DNA from 2 places in the Streptomyces sp. NPDC002032 genome. Region 1 is predicted to be linked to the other one. Evidence: predicted binding sites of a transcription regulator. Region 1 holds the regulator's gene; the other holds the start of a gene.

Evidence for each region. The regulator HspR, encoded in region 1, represses chaperone genes until heat shock. The targets are predictions, from matches to a motif close to TTGAGNNNNNNNNNCTCAA.
Region 2: lon (endopeptidase La) is a predicted target of HspR. The motif match lies at 2,758-2,776, and genes of this name have one in related genera.

What each region holds. Positions count from the first base shown of each region.
Region 1 covers NZ_JBIASM010000006.1:221,748-230,241, reverse strand. The annotation lists gene clpB (ATP-dependent chaperone ClpB) at 1-2,185, opposite strand, end outside; gene ACFYYT_RS17045 (TIGR03618 family F420-dependent PPOX class oxidoreductase) at 2,300-2,704, shown strand; gene ACFYYT_RS17040 ((2Fe-2S)-binding protein) at 2,852-3,166, opposite strand; gene ACFYYT_RS17035 (hypothetical protein) at 3,166-3,462, opposite strand; gene ACFYYT_RS17030 (helix-turn-helix transcriptional regulator) at 3,547-4,578, shown strand; gene ACFYYT_RS17025 (heat shock protein transcriptional repressor HspR) at 4,679-5,143, opposite strand; gene dnaJ (molecular chaperone DnaJ) at 5,145-6,332, opposite strand; gene grpE (nucleotide exchange factor GrpE) at 6,372-7,043, opposite strand; gene dnaK (molecular chaperone DnaK) at 7,043-8,494, opposite strand, start outside.
Region 2 covers NZ_JBIASM010000002.1:445,229-453,722, forward strand. The annotation lists gene ACFYYT_RS06175 (hypothetical protein) at 1-544, shown strand, start outside; gene ACFYYT_RS06180 (sulfurtransferase) at 646-1,563, shown strand; gene ACFYYT_RS06185 (SDR family NAD(P)-dependent oxidoreductase) at 1,696-2,553, opposite strand; gene lon (endopeptidase La) at 2,799-5,195, shown strand; gene ACFYYT_RS06195 (MarR family transcriptional regulator) at 5,343-5,783, shown strand; gene ACFYYT_RS06200 (hypothetical protein) at 5,882-6,655, opposite strand; gene ACFYYT_RS06205 (nitrate- and nitrite sensing domain-containing protein) at 7,033-8,494, shown strand, end outside.

The sequences.
Region 1 (8,494 bases):
AGGTCAGGACCAGGATGGTGTTGCGGAAGTCCACGGTGCGGCCCTGGCCGTCCGTGAGCCGGCCGTCGTCGAGGACCTGGAGCAGGACGTCGAAGACCTCAGGATGGGCCTTCTCCACCTCGTCCAGCAGCACGACCGAGTACGGGCGCCGCCGGACGGCCTCGGTGAGCTGGCCGCCCTCCTCGTAGCCGACGTACCCGGGCGGGGCCCCGACGAGCCGGGCCACGCTGTGCTTCTCGCCGTACTCCGACATGTCGATGCGGATCATGGCCCGCTCGTCGTCGAAGAGGAAGTCCGCGAGGGCCTTGGCCAGCTCGGTCTTGCCCACGCCCGTCGGGCCCAGGAAGAGGAACGAGCCGGTCGGGCGGTCCGGGTCGGCGATGCCGGCGCGGGTGCGGCGCACGGCGTCGGAGACGGCCCGTACGGCCTCGCCCTGGCCGATCAGGCGGCGGCCCAGCTCGTCCTCCATGCGGAGCAGCTTCTGGGTCTCGCCCTCCAGCAGCCGGCCGGCCGGGATGCCCGTCCAGGCACCGACCACGTCCGCGATGTCGTCGGGGCCGACCTCGTCCTTGACCATGCTGTCCTTGGCGGCGGCGCCCCCGCCTGCCTTGGTGGCCTCCTCCTCCTCGGTGGCCTCGGCCAGCTCGCGCTCCAGGGCCGGGATCTCCCCGTAGAGCAGCTTGGAGGCGGAGTCGAAGTCCCCGTCGCGCTGGGCGCGCTCGGCCTGGCCGCGCAGGTCGTCCAGGCGCTCCTTGAGCTCGCCGACCCGGTTGAGGGACTGCTTCTCCTTCTCCCAGCGGGCGGTCAGGCCGCGCAGCTCCTCCTCGCGGTCCGCGAGGTCTTTCCGCAGCTTGTCGAGGCGCTCGCGGGAGGCGGCGTCCGACTCGTTCTTCAGGGCCAGCTCCTCCATCCGCAGGCGGTCCACGGAGCGCTGGAGCTCGTCGATCTCGACGGGCGAGGAGTCGATCTCCATGCGCAGCCGGGAGGCGGCCTCGTCGACGAGGTCGATGGCCTTGTCGGGCAGGAAGCGGGAGGTGATGTACCGGTCGGAGAGGGTCGCGGCGGCGACGAGCGCGCTGTCGTTGATGACGACCTTGTGGTGGGCCTCGTAACGGCCCTTGAGCCCGCGCAGGATCGCGATGGTGTCCTCGACGGAGGGCTCGGCGACCAGCACCTGCTGGAAGCGGCGCTCCAGCGCCGGGTCCTTCTCGATGCGCTCGCGGTACTCGTCGAGGGTGGTCGCGCCGACCATCCGCAGTTCGCCGCGGGCCAGCATGGGCTTGAGCATGTTGCCCGCGTCCATGGCGGAGTCCCCGCCGGCGCCCGCGCCGACGACGGTGTGCAGCTCGTCGATGAAGGTGATGATCTGGCCGTCGCTGGACTTGATCTCCGCGAGGACGGTCTTGAGGCGTTCCTCGAACTCGCCCCGGTACTTCGCGCCGGCGACCATCGCACCGAGGTCGAGGGAGACGAGCCGCTTGTTCTTCAGGGACTCGGGGACGTCCCCCTTGACGATGCGCTGGGCCAGGCCCTCGACGACGGCGGTCTTGCCGACGCCGGGCTCGCCGATGAGCACCGGGTTGTTCTTCGTACGGCGTGAAAGCACCTGGACAACGCGCCGGATCTCGTGGTCGCGGCCGATGACGGGGTCGAGCTTGCCCTCGCGGGCGGCTGCCGTGAAGTCCGTGCCGAACTTCTCCAGGGCCTTGTACTGGCCCTCGGGATCGGGGGTGGTCACCCGCCGTCCTCCTCGTGCGTTCTCGAATGCGGACAGCAGCTTCTTCGCGGTCGCGCCCTGGGCGGAAAGGACCTCACCGGCGGCCCCGCCCTTGGCGGCGGTCGCGATGAGGAGGTGTTCGGTGGAGAGGTAGTCGTCGCCGAGCCGGCCGGCCTCCGCGTCGGCCTCGGCCAGGACGGCGAGCAGCTCGCGGGTGGGCTGCGGGGGCGCGACCGTGGAACCGGTGACGCTGGGCAGGGCGGCGAGCAGCCGCTCGGCGCCGGCCCGGACGGCGGCCTGGTCGGCGTCGGACGCCGCGAGCAGGTCGGTGACGTTCTCGTTGTCCTCGCCGGCGAGCAGTGCCAGCAGCAGGTGTGCGGGGGTCAGGTCGGCGTGGCCGTCCTTGACGGCCCTGCTGGTGGCCGCGTTCAGGGCATCGCGGCTCTTGTTCGTCAGCTCGGCGTCCACTCTCGGGGTCTCCTCTCCGGCGGGGCACAAAAATCTGACAGGTTCAGCGTCTGCAAAGTTGAGTCTATTCCACTCAAGGCCAGTTTGGCAGCGCCCCCGCGTACGCTTCGCGGCATGGCCCATGACGTACTCAATCCGACGCCCGAGTACCTCGCCTTCTGGCGGGAACGGCACGTCTGCACCCTGACCACCCCCCGCCCGGACGGCACGCCCCACGTGGTGCCGGTCGGCGTGACCTACGACCCGGAAGCGGGGCTGGCGCGGGTGATCTCCAGCAAGAACAGCAAGAAGGTGCGCAACGTCCTGGCGGCGCCGGACGGCTCGGCGCGGGTGGCGGTCTGCCAGATGGAGGGCCGGCGCTGGGCGACGCTGGAGGGGCGCGCGGTGATCCGTACGGACGAGGCGTCGGTCGCCGACGCGGTGGCGCGCTACGCGGTGCGCTACGGGCGCACGCCCTCGCCCAACCCGGACCGGGTCGTCCTGGAGATCACCCTGGACCGGGCGATGGGCCGCGCCTGACCCCGACCCCGGGGGGCCGCCCGGAGCGGTGGTCCGGTCCGACCACTGGACGCGGACATCACAACGGCGCCATCGTGGTCAGGTCCACGATGGCGCCGTTGTGTGGGGGAAGCACCTGGGGCGATCTGCAACGACGGGGGAATCGCCTCAGGCACTGCGGGGGGTGGCGGCGGTGATGTCGGGTTCGAAGAGCTGGTGATCACGCTGATCGAGGTTGACGAAGACCATTCCGTACCGCACCTCGCAGCGGACGGGCTGCGGTGCGCCCCGGGGGCGGCGCAGACAGCGGTAGGCGCGGACGTCTTCGTCCTCCTCGCGCACGACGACGATCGGCTGGCCGAAGAGGGTGACCATCAGCGAATCGCCCGCGTAGGGAATGGCGGTCGCAAGGTCGATGAACTGCCAGCCGGACCGGTAGGCGGAAGCCATCTCACGTCGGAAGTCGCGGTCGTCGGGGGTCATCAGGCGACCGTCGCGGGGGCGGCGTTCCAGCCGCTGTCGGACTGGACGGTCGGCACGACGTTCCAACCGCTGTCGAGCTCACCGTCCGCCACGGTGTTCCAGCCGCTGTCCGCCTTGCCCGCGGGCCTGGCGTCCGTGCCACTGTTGGCCGGCGCGACGTTCCAACCGCTGTCGGCCAGAGCACCCCCCGCGTCGCCGTTGACAGCGCCGACTGCCCCAAAGACCGCAACAGCGGAGAAAACAACGGCAAGCGCCGAGCGAAGCATTCTCTTGTACATGGTCGGCTTCGTCCTCACTTGATGGAATCCTCTCCCCCGCATGTCAGACCATGGCTCATTCAGGCACGTTACGGCCACAGGGACGATGCATCATGTTCTTGCATGTTCAGGACCCTGGGGGGTGGAGATTTGCCCATAAGCGACACAAACCCGACGCATCCCCACCCCGTGACATCGATGTGCGACGAGGGAGCCCGGCTCTACGCGGCGGCGCTGAGCACCGGACGGGTACCGCGCAGCGAGGTGGAAAACGTTCCCTGCCTGCTTGAATTCGCCCTCCTGCGCCCCGACCCGGATGACGCCAACCAGCTCCGGGCGGTTCCGCCCGCCATCGCACTGGCGCAGCGGCTCCAGCCCCTGGAACGCGAGATCCAGGACCGGCGGCGCAGCGCGATCGACCTCACCGACGCATTCGAGCCGTTCCTCACCATCAGCGCGCAGAACCCCGCGAACACCCACGCCATCACCGTCCTGGAGGGATTCGACCAGATCAACGCCGCGCTCGACCTGGCGACGGCCGAGTGCCACACGGAGATGCTGACGGTCCAGCCGGGCGGCGCCCGCCCCTCCTACGCCCTCAGCGAGGCGCTGGAGCGCGACGCCCCGCTGATCGACCGCGGGGTGAGCATCCGCACGCTCTACCAGCACACCGCCCGGCACAGCCAGGGCACGCTCGCCTACGTGGAGCGGATCTCGGCGGGCAAGGTGGAGATCCGCACCCTGGAGGAGCTGATCGAGCGGCTCATCGTGTTCGACCGCACGGTGGCCTTCATCCCGGTCAGCGACGACCGGCGGGTGGCGCTGGAACTCCGCCACCCCGGGCTGGTCGACTACCTGATCAAGGTGTTCGAGCAGCTGTGGCGGCGGGCCGTGCCGCTCAGCGACGAGGTCACGTACACGCACATGCCCGACGGGATCTCGGGCGTCCAGCGCTCCATCGCCCAGCTGCTGATCGAGGGGCACGTGGACGAGGCCATCGCGCGCCGGCTGGGGATGAACGTGCGCACCTGCCGCGCGCACATCGCCCGGCTGGCCACCGCCCTGGGCAGCGGCAGCAGGGCCCAGCTGGGCTACCTGATCGCCCAGTCGGGGATCCTGCACACCGAGGGACCCCCGGACGTTCCGGAGGGCTGAGAGGGCCGTACAGGGCCGCGCAAGCCCCCGTACGCAAGAAGCCCCGCCCGGAATCCGGGCGGGGCTTCTTGCGTACGTGCTGCGGGGCCGCTGCCGCGCGTCAGTCCAGCGGGCGCTTGGGGCGCCAGACGACCAGCGCGCTGCCCGGCTGCGGCGGCTGGTACGGGACCAGGTCGCGCCGGTACGAGGCGTGCACCTGGGCCTCGCGGGCCTTGAGGGTGGCCGCGGCGCCGTCCACCGCGCTGGCGAGCTCGGCGACGCGCTGCTGGAGCGCGGCCACCTGGTTCTCCAGTTCGATGATCCGCTTGATTCCCGCCAGATTGATGCCCTCGTCCTGGGACAGCGCCTGCACCGTGCGGAGCAGTTCGATGTCCCGGGCGGAGTAGCGCCGGCCGCGGCCGGCCGTACGGTCCGGGGAGACCAGGCCGAGCCGGTCGTACTGGCGCAGGGTCTGCGGATGCAGGCCCGAGAGCTGGGCGGCCACGGAGATCACGTAGACCGGGGTCTCGTCGGTCAGCTGGTAGGCACCACTGCCGAAACGGGTCTGAGGTCGGCGGCCGTCCATGTCAAGCTCCCTTCGCGGACTCGAACAGCAGGGCGCGCGGGTCCTCGGACCCCGCCGCGTCGCGGTACATCTCCAGGGCCTCGCGGGCCTTGTCGGACAGTTCCGTCGGCACCGCCACCTCCACCGTGACGAGCAGGTCGCCGCGGGTGCCGTCCTTGCGGACCGCGCCCTTGCCGCGGGCCCGCATCGTACGGCCGCCGGGGGTGCCCGGGGGGAGTTTCAGCGTGACCGCCGGACCGTTCAGGGTCGGCACCTTGATCTCGGCGCCCAGGGCGGCCTCGGTGAAGGTCACCGGGACCGTCACCGTGAGGTTGTCGCCCTTGCGGCCGAACACCGGGTGGGAGTCGACGTGGACGATCACGTAGAGGTCCCCCGCCGGGCCGCCGCGCTCGCCCGGAGCGCCCTTGCCGCGCAGCCGGATCCGCTGGCCGTTCGAGACGCCCGCCGGGATCCGGACCTGCATGGTCCGCGAGCTGCGGGCCCGCCCGCTGCCCTTGCAGACGTCGCAGGGGGTCTCCGCGATCAGGCCGCGGCCCTTGCAGTCCGCGCAGGGGTCGGTCAGCGAGAAGCCGCCGCCGCTGCCGCGGGACACCTGGCCGGTGCCGACGCAGGTCGGGCACACCCGGGGGGTGCCGTTCTTGTCTCCGGTGCCCGAACAGGCCTTGCAGGGGGCCTGCGAGGACATCCGCAGCGGGACGGTCGCGCCGTCCACCGCCTCCGTGAAGGAGAGCGTCACCTCGGACTCGACGTCCTGGCCGCGGCGCGGCTGGGTGCGGCTTCCCGCACCCGGGCCGGCGCCGCGGTTGAACAGGCCGCCGAAGACGTCCCCGAGGCCGCCGCCGAAGCCGCCGGCCCCCGCGCCGCCACCGCCCTGGGCGCCCCCGAAGAGGTCGCCCAGGTCGAAGTTGAAGGAGCCGCCGCCCCCGCCCGGACCGGGGCGGAAGCCGCCGTTGCCGAACAGGGCTCGGGCCTCGTCGTACTCCTTGCGCTTCTTGGGGTCGCCGAGGACGTCGTTCGCCTCGGAGATCTCCTTGAAGCGCTCCTCGGCCGAGGCGTCGCCCTTGTTGGCGTCCGGGTGGAACTCGCGCGCGAGCTTGCGGTACGCCTTCTTGATCTCGGCGTCGGTGGCGTCCTTCGGGACACCGAGGACCTTGTAGTAGTCCTTCTCGACGAAGTCCTTCGTGCTCATCCCCGGTGGCCCTCCTCTCGGTTTCCTACGTGTGCTGCGTCAGCCCTCTTCGGGGGCATCCGCGTCCTTGTCGGACGGCTTGTCACCCTCCGCGGACTCGGACTTGGCGGCGGGCGCCGCACCCGGCTGGGGCTCGGCGACCGCGACCCGCGCGGGACGGATCGTACGCTCGCCGATCCGGTACCCCGGCTGCAGGATCGCCACGCAGGTGTCCTCGGTGACGTCCGGCGCGTACGAGTGCATCAGGGCCTCGTGGATCGTCGGGTCGAAGGGCTCGCCCTCCTTGCCGAACTGCTGGAGGCCCATCTTGGCCGCCGCGGTCTCCAGCGACTCGGCCACCGACTTGAAGCCGCCGACCAGTTCGCCGTGCTCGCGCGCCCGGCCGATGTCGTCCAGGGTGGGCAGGAGCTCCGTCAGGAGGGACGCGACCGCGATCTCCTTGACGGCGATCCGGTCCCGCTCCACGCGGCGACGGTAGTTCTGGTACTCCGCCTGGAGCCGCTGGAGGTCCGCGGTGCGCTCGCCGAGCGCGGTACGGGCCTGGTCCAGCTGCGCCAGCAGAGCCACGTCTGCTGCTGCGGAGTCCCCGGCCGGGGCCGCGGCCTCCTCCTTGTCGGAGGAAGCGGCGGCCTTCGGCTCGGCGGCGTCGTCGGACGTGCCGTCGGCGGGGACTTCGGGCTTCTCGTCGAAGCCCGGGGTCTCCTCCGGCATCAGGCAGCGCCGCCCTTCGGCTTCTCGTCGTCCACGATCTCGGCGTCGACGACGTCGTCGTCGGCGGCCTTGGCCTGGCCCGCGTCACCGGCGCCGCCCGCGGCACCCTGAGCGGCCTGGGCGTCGGCGTAGATGGCCTGGCCCAGCTTCTGGCTGATCGCGGCGAGCTTCTCGGTCGAGGTGCGGATCTCCGCCGCGTCCTCGCCCTTCAGCTTCTCCTTGAGCTCGGTGATGGCCGTCTCGACCTCGGTCTTGACGTCGGCCGGAACCTTCTCCGCGTTCTCCGAGAGGAACTTCTCCGTCTGGTAGACGAGCTGCTCACCCTGGTTGCGGGACTCGGCGGCCTCCTTGCGGCGCAGGTCCTCGTCCGCGTACTGCTCCGCCTCCTGGCGCATGCGGTCGACCTCGTCCTTGCCGAGCGAAGAGCCGCCGGTGACGGTCATCTTCTGCTCCTTGCCCGTGCCGAGGTCCTTCGCCGTCACGTGCATGATGCCGTTGGCGTCGATGTCGAAGGAGACCTCGATCTGCGGGACGCCGCGGGGCGCCGGCGGCAGACCGGTCAGCTCGAACATGCCGAGCTTCTTGTTGTACGCCGCGATCTCGCGCTCACCCTGGTAGACCTGGATCTGCACCGACGGCTGGTTGTCCTCGGCCGTCGTGAAGATCTCGGACCGCTTGGTCGGGATCGTGGTGTTGCGCTCGATGAGCTTGGTCATGATGCCGCCCTTGGTTTCGATACCCAGGGACAGCGGGGTCACGTCGAGGAGCAGGACGTCCTTGACCTCACCCTTGAGCACACCGGCCTGGAGGGTGGCGCCGATGGCGACGACCTCGTCCGGGTTGACGCCCTTGTTGGCGTCCTGACCGCCGGTGAGCTCCTTGACGAGCTCGGCGACGGCCGGCATGCGGGTGGAGCCGCCGACCAGGACCACGTGGTCGATCTCGGACAGGTTGATGCCCGCGTCCTTGATGACGTTGTGGAACGGGGTCTTGCAGCGGTCGAGCAGGTCCGCGGTGAGCTGCTGGAACTGCGAGCGCGTGAGCTTCTCGTCCAGGTGCAGCGGGCCCTCGGCGGAGGCCGTGATGTACGGCAGGTTGATCGAGGTCTCCGTGGAGGAGGACAGCTCGATCTTCGCCTTCTCGGCGGCCTCGCGCAGACGCTGGAGCGCCATCTTGTCCTTGGACAGGTCGACGCCGTGGCCGTTCTGGAACTGCTTCACCAGGTAGTCGACGACGCGCTGGTCCCAGTCGTCGCCACCGAGGTGGTTGTCACCGTTGGTGGCCTTCACCTCGACGACGCCGTCGCCGATCTCCAGGAGCGACACGTCGAAGGTGCCGCCACCGAGGTCGAAGACGAGAATGGTCTGGTCGTCCTTGTCGAGGCCGTAGGCCAAGGCGGCCGCGGTCGGCTCGTTGACGATACGAAGGACGTTCAGGCCCGCGATCTCGCC
Region 2 (8,494 bases), on a different contig from region 1:
CGTCCTCTACGCCCTCGCCGGGCTCGCCCTCCTGGCCGGGGGCCGGGCGGCGCGGGCCCGGGGGTGGGGGCCGTGGCTGCTGGCGGCGGCGCTGCTGGTGCCGTTCGGCTGGTGGTCGGCGTGGCTGCGGACCCCCGAGAGCCGCAAGGACGACGTGCTCGCGGTGGCCGCCGCCGTGCGGGAGCGGGCGCGGCCCGGGGACGCGGTGCTGTTCATGCCCGCGCGGCGGCGCGAATGGCTGCTCTCCTCGCCCACGCTCTACGCGGGCCTGCGTGACGTGGCCCTGGACCGCTCCCCGGCCGCTTCGCGCACCCTCCAGGGCGCCGAACTCCCGCCGGAGCGCATCCGGGAGGCCCTGCGGGAGGCCCTGCGGGACGCCCCCCGGGTCATCGCCCTCCTGGACCCGCCCGACCAGCCCCTGGACCCGTACCCCCGCGAGGCCGCCAAACGCGACACCCTGACCGCCTCCTTCGAACGCTGCTCGCTCACCCCGGTCCGGGGCGCGCGCGTGGCGGTGTACGCGAGACCGGGGGGCTGCGGATAGGGCGGCCCCGGGGGGCGGGGAGGATGGGGCGGCCCGCGTCAGACACCCGGCGGGCCCGACGCCCGGGCGGGCGGGGCCCGTCGCGCCTCCGGAGGTGCCGCATGCCCCCACCATCCCCCTCGACCCCACCATCGCCATCGGCCCCACCGCCCCTCTCGGCCCCCGCCGCGTCCGAGGGGTCCGAGAGCCCCGGGTTCGGGCCGCTCGTCGGGGTCGAGTGGCTCGCGGAGCGGATCGGCCGGGACGGGCCGGTCCTGTTCGACGCCTCCGTCGGCGCGCACCGGGGGGCCGCCGCCCGGATCCCCGGCGCACGCCCCTTCGACCTCGACGGCGCCCTGTCCGACCACACCGCCGCCGCCCCGCACACCATGCCCGCAGCCCCGGAGTTCGCCGAGGCGATGCGCGGCCTCGGCCTCGACGACGGCGCCACCGTGGTCGTCTACGACGCCGCCGGGATCTACTCCAGCGCCCGCGCCTGGTGGATGCTGCGCGCCATGGGCTTCGAGCGGGCGGCCGTCCTGGATGGGGGCCTGCCCGCCTGGGGTGCCGCCGGACTGCCCGTCGAGCCCGCGGCGGCGGCGTACGAGGGCCCGCGCGGCTCCTTCACCGCCCGGCCGCGCGCCGGGCTGCTGGTGGACGCCGCCGCGGTGGCGGCGGCCCTGGCCGACCCGGCCGCCGCCGTGCTCGACGCCCGCACCCGGGAGCGCTTCGAGGGCGCCGCCCCCGAGCCCCGGCCGGGGCTGCGCGGTGGCCACATGCCGGGCGCGGTGAACCTGCCGTTCGGGGAGCTCCGGGGCCCGGACGGGCGGATGCGGCCTCCGGGCGAGCTCCGTACGGCCTTCGAGGCGGTGACCGGCGGCCGCGAGCGGCTCCGCTTCAGCTGCGGGTCCGGGGTCACGGCGTGCGTGCTCGCGCTGGGGGCCGCTCTCGCGGGATACCGGGACACGGCGGTGTACGACGGCTCCTGGAGCGAATGGGGCCTGCCCTCACCGGACCGCCCGGTGGCCACGGGCCCCTGACGCGCCGCCCCCTCCCGCCGGCCGGTTCACCGTGTCCCGGGGCTCGGCGGGCGGGAGGGGGAACCCCTGGGGTCGGGTACGGCAGCGGCCGCACCACGAGGGCGGCCGCCACGTCTGCGGCCGACGCGGCCCTCAGGCCGGCGGGGCGGACACCGCCGCCTCCGCGGCGCGGCTGACGGACTCCCAGCCCGCCCAGGTCTCCATCCGCCGCCGCGCGATGTCGAAGGCCAGGTCGTAGACCATGCTCCCGAGCAGCAGGCGCAGCGGCGGCTCCTCGCTGTCGACCAGCGCGAGCAGCGCCCGCGCGGCGAGCGCCGGGTCGCTGTCGACGGACCCCTCGGAGAACTGCGCCTCCAGCTCGGCCCGCAGCGGACCGTACGCCTCCCGGGGGGTGGTGGAGCCCATGGCCGCGTAGAGGTCGGTCCAGTAGCCCCCGGGCTGGACGATGCTCACCTTCACCCCGAAGCCGGCGACCTCCATGGCCGCGGCCTCGCTCATCCCCTCCAGGGCGCACTTGCTCGCGCTGTAGAGGCCGGTGCTCGCGAAGCCGGCGAGCGCGCCGATGCTGGAGATCTGCACGAGGTGCCCCGCGCCCTGCCCGCGCAGGACGGGCAGCACGGCCTGGGTCACCCACAGCGCCCCGAAGAAGTTGACGTCCAGCTGGGCGCGGGCCTCGGCCTCGGTGAACTCCTCGACCATGCCCATCGTGAGCGTCCCGGCGTTGTTGACGACGACGTCGAGCCGGCCGAAGTGGCCGACGGCCGCGGCGACGGCCGCGAAGACCGCGTCCCGGTCGGTGACGTCCAGGGGGAGGGCCAGCACCCGGCCGGGGTGGGCGGCGGCGAGCTCCGCCAGCGGCCCGGCGGTGCGTGCGGCGACGGCGACGCGGTCGCCGGCGGCCAGTGCCGCGTCGGCGAAGGCACGCCCGAGGCCGCGGCTGGCGCCGGTGATGAACCAGACGCGGCCGGTGTCGGCGGCTGAAGTGCGCATGCGGTGCTCCCGTCATCGGTGAGACGAGACGTTCCGTCTCGTGGGCTGGGTCCAGTCTGCCCCGGTCCGGCGGGCTGGTCAAGACGCAACGTCTCGTTACTCTTCCCCGCCCCGGCGGGCGCCGCCCGCCGCCCCGCCCCTCCCCGGTAGGGGTGTTCGCCCCCGGCGAACGGACCGTGGGGAACATTGGGAGGCGCACATGCATTGAGTCGGCATAGCTCAACTTCACTGCCGGAGGGAAGATCATGGCTTCGACGTCCGTAACGCTCACCCTGCCCGTGCTGCCGCTCGACGACGAGGTCGTGCTGCCTGGGATGGTCGTACCGCTGGACCTGTCCGACGCCGAAGTGCGCGGAGCGGTGGAGGCGGCGCAGGCGGCGGCCGGGAACGGCAAGCCCCGGGTCCTGCTCGTGCCGCGGGTCGACGGCAAGTACGCCGCCACCGGTGTGCTGGGGACCGTCGAGCAGGTCGGGCGGCTCTCCGACGGGGATCCCGGCGCGCTCATCCGGGGCCGCGGCCGCGTCCGCATCGGGGCCGGGACCACCGGCCCCGGCGCCGCGCTGTGGGTCGAGGGCGAGACCGTCGACGAGCAGGTGCCCGATCCGCTGCCCGGGGCCGTCACCGAGCTCGTCAAGGAGTACAAGGCCCTCGCCACCAGCTGGCTCAAGAAGCGCGGGGCCTGGCAGGTCGTGGACCGGGTCCAGCAGATCGAAGGGGTCTCGGCCCTCGCCGACAACTCCGGGTACTCGCCCTTCCTGAGCGTCGCCCAGAAGGTCGAACTGCTGGAGACCGCCGACCCGATCGCCCGCCTCAGGCTCGCCGTCAAGGCGCTCAGCGACCACCTCGCCGAACAGGACGTCGCCGAGTCCATCGCCAAGGACGTCCAGGACGGCGTCGACAAGCAGCAGCGCGAGTTCCTGCTGCGCCGCCAGCTCGAAGCGGTCCGCAAGGAGCTGCGCGAGATCAACGGCGAGAAGGACGGCGAGGAGTCCGACGACTACCGCGCCCGCGTCGAGGCCGCCGACCTGCCCGAGAAGGTGCGCGAGGCCGCCCTCAAGGAGGTCGAGAAGCTGGAACGCTCCAGCGACCAGTCGCCCGAGGGCTCCTGGATCAGGACCTGGCTCGACACCGTGCTGGAGCTGCCCTGGAACGAGCGCACCGAGGACGAGTACGACATCCGCGGCGCCCGCGCCGTCCTCGACGCCGAACACGCCGGGCTCGGCGACGTCAAGGACCGCATCACCGAGTACCTCGCCGTCCGCAAGCGCCGCTCCGAGCGGGGCATGGGCGTCATCGGCGGCCGCCGCGGCGGAGCCGTCCTGGCCCTCGTCGGGCCCCCCGGCGTCGGCAAGACCTCCCTCGGCGAGAGCGTGGCCCACGCCATGGGCCGCAAGTTCGTCCGCGTCGCCCTCGGCGGCGTCCGCGACGAGGCCGAGATCCGCGGCCACCGCCGCACCTACGTCGGCGCCCTGCCCGGCCGGATCGTCCGGGCCATCAAGGAAGCCGGCTCCATGAACCCCGTCGTCCTGCTCGACGAGATCGACAAGGTCGGGTCGGACTTCCGCGGAGACCCGGCGGCCGCCCTCCTGGAGGTCCTGGACCCGGCCCAGAACCACACCTTCCGGGACCACTACCTGGAGGTGGAGCTGGACCTCAGCGACGTCGTCTTCCTGGCCACCGCCAACGTCCTGGAAGCCATCCCCGAAGCCCTCGCCGACCGCATGGAACTCGTCCGACTCGACGGCTACACCGAGGACGAGAAGGTCGTCATCGCCCGCGACCACCTGCTGCCCCGGCAGCTGGAACGCGCCGGACTCGGCGCCGACGAGGTGGTCCTGGAGGAGGACGCCCTGCGCCGGCTCGCCGGTGAGTACACCCGCGAGGCGGGCGTGCGCACCCTGGAGCGCTCCCTCGCACGGCTGCTGCGCAAGGTGGCCTCGCAGCACGAACTGGGCGAGACCGAGCTGCCGCTGCGCATCGGCGCCGACGGCCTGCGCGCCCTGATCGGACGCCCGCACCACGTCCCCGAGTCCGCCCAGGACCCGGCCGAACGGCGCACCGCCGTCCCCGGCGTGGCCACGGGTCTCGCCGTGACCGGCGCGGGCGGTGACGTCCTCTTCGTCGAAGCCTCGCTCGCCGACCCCGAGACCGGGGCCGCCGGGCTCACCCTCACCGGCCAGCTGGGCGACGTCATGAAGGAGTCGGCGCAGATCGCGCTGAGCTTCCTGCGCTCGCACGGGGCCGAACTGGAACTGCCCGTAGCCGACCTCAAGGACCGGGGCGTGCACATCCACTTCCCCGCCGGAGCGGTCCCCAAGGACGGCCCCAGCGCGGGCATCACGATGACCACGGCCCTCGCCTCGCTGCTCTCCGGCCGCCAGGTCCGCACCGACGTGGCCATGACCGGCGAGGTCTCCCTCACCGGCCGGGTGCTGCCCATCGGCGGGGTCAAGCAGAAGCTGCTCGCCGCGCACCGGGCGGGCCTGACCACCGTGATCATCCCGAAGCGCAACGAGGCCGATCTGGACGACGTCCCGGCCGAGGTGCTGGAGACGCTGGAGGTGCACCCGGTGACGGACGTGCGCCAGGTGCTGGAGCTGGCCCTCTCCGCCGCCGAGGTCTCCTTCACCAAGGCCGCCTGACCTGCGAACGGGACGGCACACGGCCCGGGACCCGCTTCGGCGGGGCCCCGGGCCGTCGGCGCGCCCGCTGCGAAATACTGAACCCGCACCGGGAGCCCGTACGGGCCCCCGGAGACACCCCTGAGCCACCAGAGAGCGGAGCCGGACGTGCACGGGAGCGAAGACCAGGAGTTCCTTGCCCTGGAGCGGGAACTGTCCGTCTTCCTCCGGCGGGCCCGCGCCTCCTCCGGCGAGATGGCCCGGGCCCTGCACCCCGAGCTGGAGCCCGCCGCGTACGGGCTGCTGGTCCGGCTGGAGGCGGCCGGGCGCCAGCGGGCCACCGAGCTGGCCGGCTACTTCGGGGTCGGCAAGGCCACCATGAGCCGCCAGCTGCGCGCCCTGGAGCTGCTGGGCCTGGTGGCCCGCGAGCCTGACCCCGCCGACGGCCGCGCCTTCCTCGTCGGCCTCACCGAGGAGGGCCGGGCCCGTTTCCTGCGCGTACGGGGGGCCCGGCGCGAGCAGTACATGCGCAAGCTCGCCGACTGGGACCGGGGCGAAGTGGCGGAACTGGCCCGGCTGCTCAACCAGCTGAACTCCGGCGAGGAGTGAGCCGGGGCGCCGCCGCGCGCCGGGCCGGCCGCCGCCGTGCGCCGGGTTGGGCCGCCGCCGCGCGCCCGGTCGGGGCCCGGCCGGGGGAGCCCCCGGGTTCAGAGTTCCGCGTAGACCGCCGAGGCGTCGTCGTGGCGCTTGTGGCGGGCCGGCGGCCGCAGCGGATCGGACTCGATGGCCCGCACCCGCCCGATCAGCCCCGCGGCGCCCTCCTCGCGCAGCACGTCCAGGCAGGCCGTCCAGTCGCCCTCCCCGAAGGTGTCCGTCCAGCGGCTCGCCCCGTCCGTCAGCGCCGCGACCGCCCGGACCCGCTCGCGCGGGGTGCTCCCGGAGACCGCCCGGGCCGCCACGGCCGGATCGGCGGCCGCCGTGAAGAAGCCCCCGTCCGCGTTGCGCAGCGCGTCGGTCGCGGCCACCGAGCCGAGCACCTCGCGCGGGATCCGGTCCAGCCGGTCGTCCAGCACGGCGGTGACGTCGCCCCCGGGCGCGCGGAGCAGGAGCACGGAGTCCGAGAGCACCAGGTGCTCCACGCGGGACGCGTCCCAGCGCACCACGACGACCGTCGCCTGCGGGGTCCGGACGTGAGAAAGGTCACAGGTCCCGCGATGGGCGTCGGCCGTGTCGCCGATGGCCCGCGCCAGGATCCGGTCCAGCGGCATGTCCCGCCGCGATCCGGACAGTTCGGTCAATCGGCCGCCCAGCCGCGCCGAGAACCACGGCACTCCGTGCACGCAGCCGTCGTCGCCGCGCGGCGGGGTGACCCCGTCCAGGACCACCAGGACGCCACCGCCCGCCGCAGGTGCCGAGGCCGACACCCAGTCCTCGTTGGGGCGTTCCGGATCGCCGGGGGCCGAGGCCAGGTCGATGCGCATGGGGACATTCTGCCCGCGCGGAACTCCCGTACGACAGAAGGTCTGTACCAATATCCGGCGGTGTCGGACGGCCGCCCGGACGCCGCGGCCCACCGCCCCGCGCCGATGTGGGCGGGCATACTGCCAAAGCCCGGCTGGATCTTTCAACCGCCCGTCCACGGACGCCCCCTGACACGGGGTGCCCGAGTTGGTCGGCCACTCCTCTGTGATGTTCACTCCTTCGAGTGGCCGGGTGGGCGATGTGCGGCTCTCCTCCCAACACACTGCGAAGGTCTGAGGCGGTACGAGGGGGCAGGGGGCGTTTACTTGTTGACCGGCCGTTACCTCGGCCACACGAGTAGACGAGCACGAGCACACGTACAGGATTGCGAGCACCGGTGCAGAAGAAGCGGTCTCGGAAGAACGGCACCGCCAGCGCCGACGGACCCGCCAACGCAGGACGGCGCGTCCGCGTCCGCAGCAGGCTGGTGGTCGGAGTGGCCGTCGCCGGACTCACCGTCCTCGCGGCCGGCGCCCCCGCCGTGGTCTCCGCCAGCAGGGAACTGAACGACTCCCAGCGCCTGGTCACCCTCGCGGAACAGACGCAGCACGCCCTCACCCTCGCCCACCTCCTCGGTGACGAGCGCGACGCCGTCGCCGAGTACGCGGCGAAGGGCCGGCCCGCCAGCGCCAAGGCGGCCGTCGACGAGCGCACCGCGCGCACCGACCGCCAGATGGCCGAGCTCCAGCCCGAGGCCGACGGGGACGTCACCCGCGCCCTCGGCCGGATCAAGGGCGTCCGCGCCGAGGCCGTCGACGGCAAGGGCACCGCCCTCGCCGCCCACCAGGCCTACTCCGGCCTCATCGCCGAACTCCTCGCGCCCGGCGACCGGCTCGCCGAACTCACCCCGCCCCGCGCGGAGGCCGCCCTCGCCGTCACCCGGCCCATGGCCCCCCTGGGCCAGGCCGTCGACCAGGCCTCCGCCACCCGCGGACTGCTGCTCGCCGCGCTGGCCGTCCCCCGCGGCGAGCAGCTCCCGAACTCCGCCGTCGCCGACGAACTCACCACCGCCGCACAGCGTTCCCGGGTCCGGGAACAGGCCGCGCTGGACGACTTCAACCGCGCGGCCCGCCCCGACGTACGGCAGACCCTCGCCGTCACCGTCACCGGCCCCGAGGTCAAGACCGCCGAGGACCACCTCAAGCGGCTCACCGACCGGCCCACCCTCACCCCGGCCGACCGCAAGGCCGACGCCGGAGCCGTGGGCGCCGCCCTCACCGCCCGGCTCGACCGCATGCGCTCGGTGGAGTCCACCCTCGCCGGGCAGCGGGCCACCGCCCTCGCCACCCTGCGCGACGACGACGTGACCCGCCTCGAACTGGTCGTCGCCGGGCTCGGCCTGCTCTTCCTCTTCGTCATCGGCTTCTCCACCGCCATCGCCCGCTCGCTGACCCGGCCGTTGTCGGTCCTGCGCCGCGGCGCCGAGCGGCTGACCACGGCCGAGGGCTCGGTCGAACCGGTCCGCTTCACCGGCCGCAACGACGAGTTCGCCGAGGTCGTCCGCCACCTCAACGCCGTACGGGACCAGACGGTCTCCCTGCACACCAAGATCGCCGGACTCGACGCCGACCGCCGCCGCCTCATCGGCCGCGCCGAAGCCCTCTCCACCGGCCGCCAGGCCCTGGAGACGGAACTGAAGGAACTGCGCGCCGGGCTGGAAGAACACCGGCGCGTCATGTCGGCCACCTCGGTCTCGCTCTCGCGGCGCACCCTCGGCCTGGTCGAGCGCCAGCTCACCGTCATCGAGGAGCTGGAGTCCAAGGAGGGCGATCCCGACCGGCTCGCCACCCTCTTCAAGC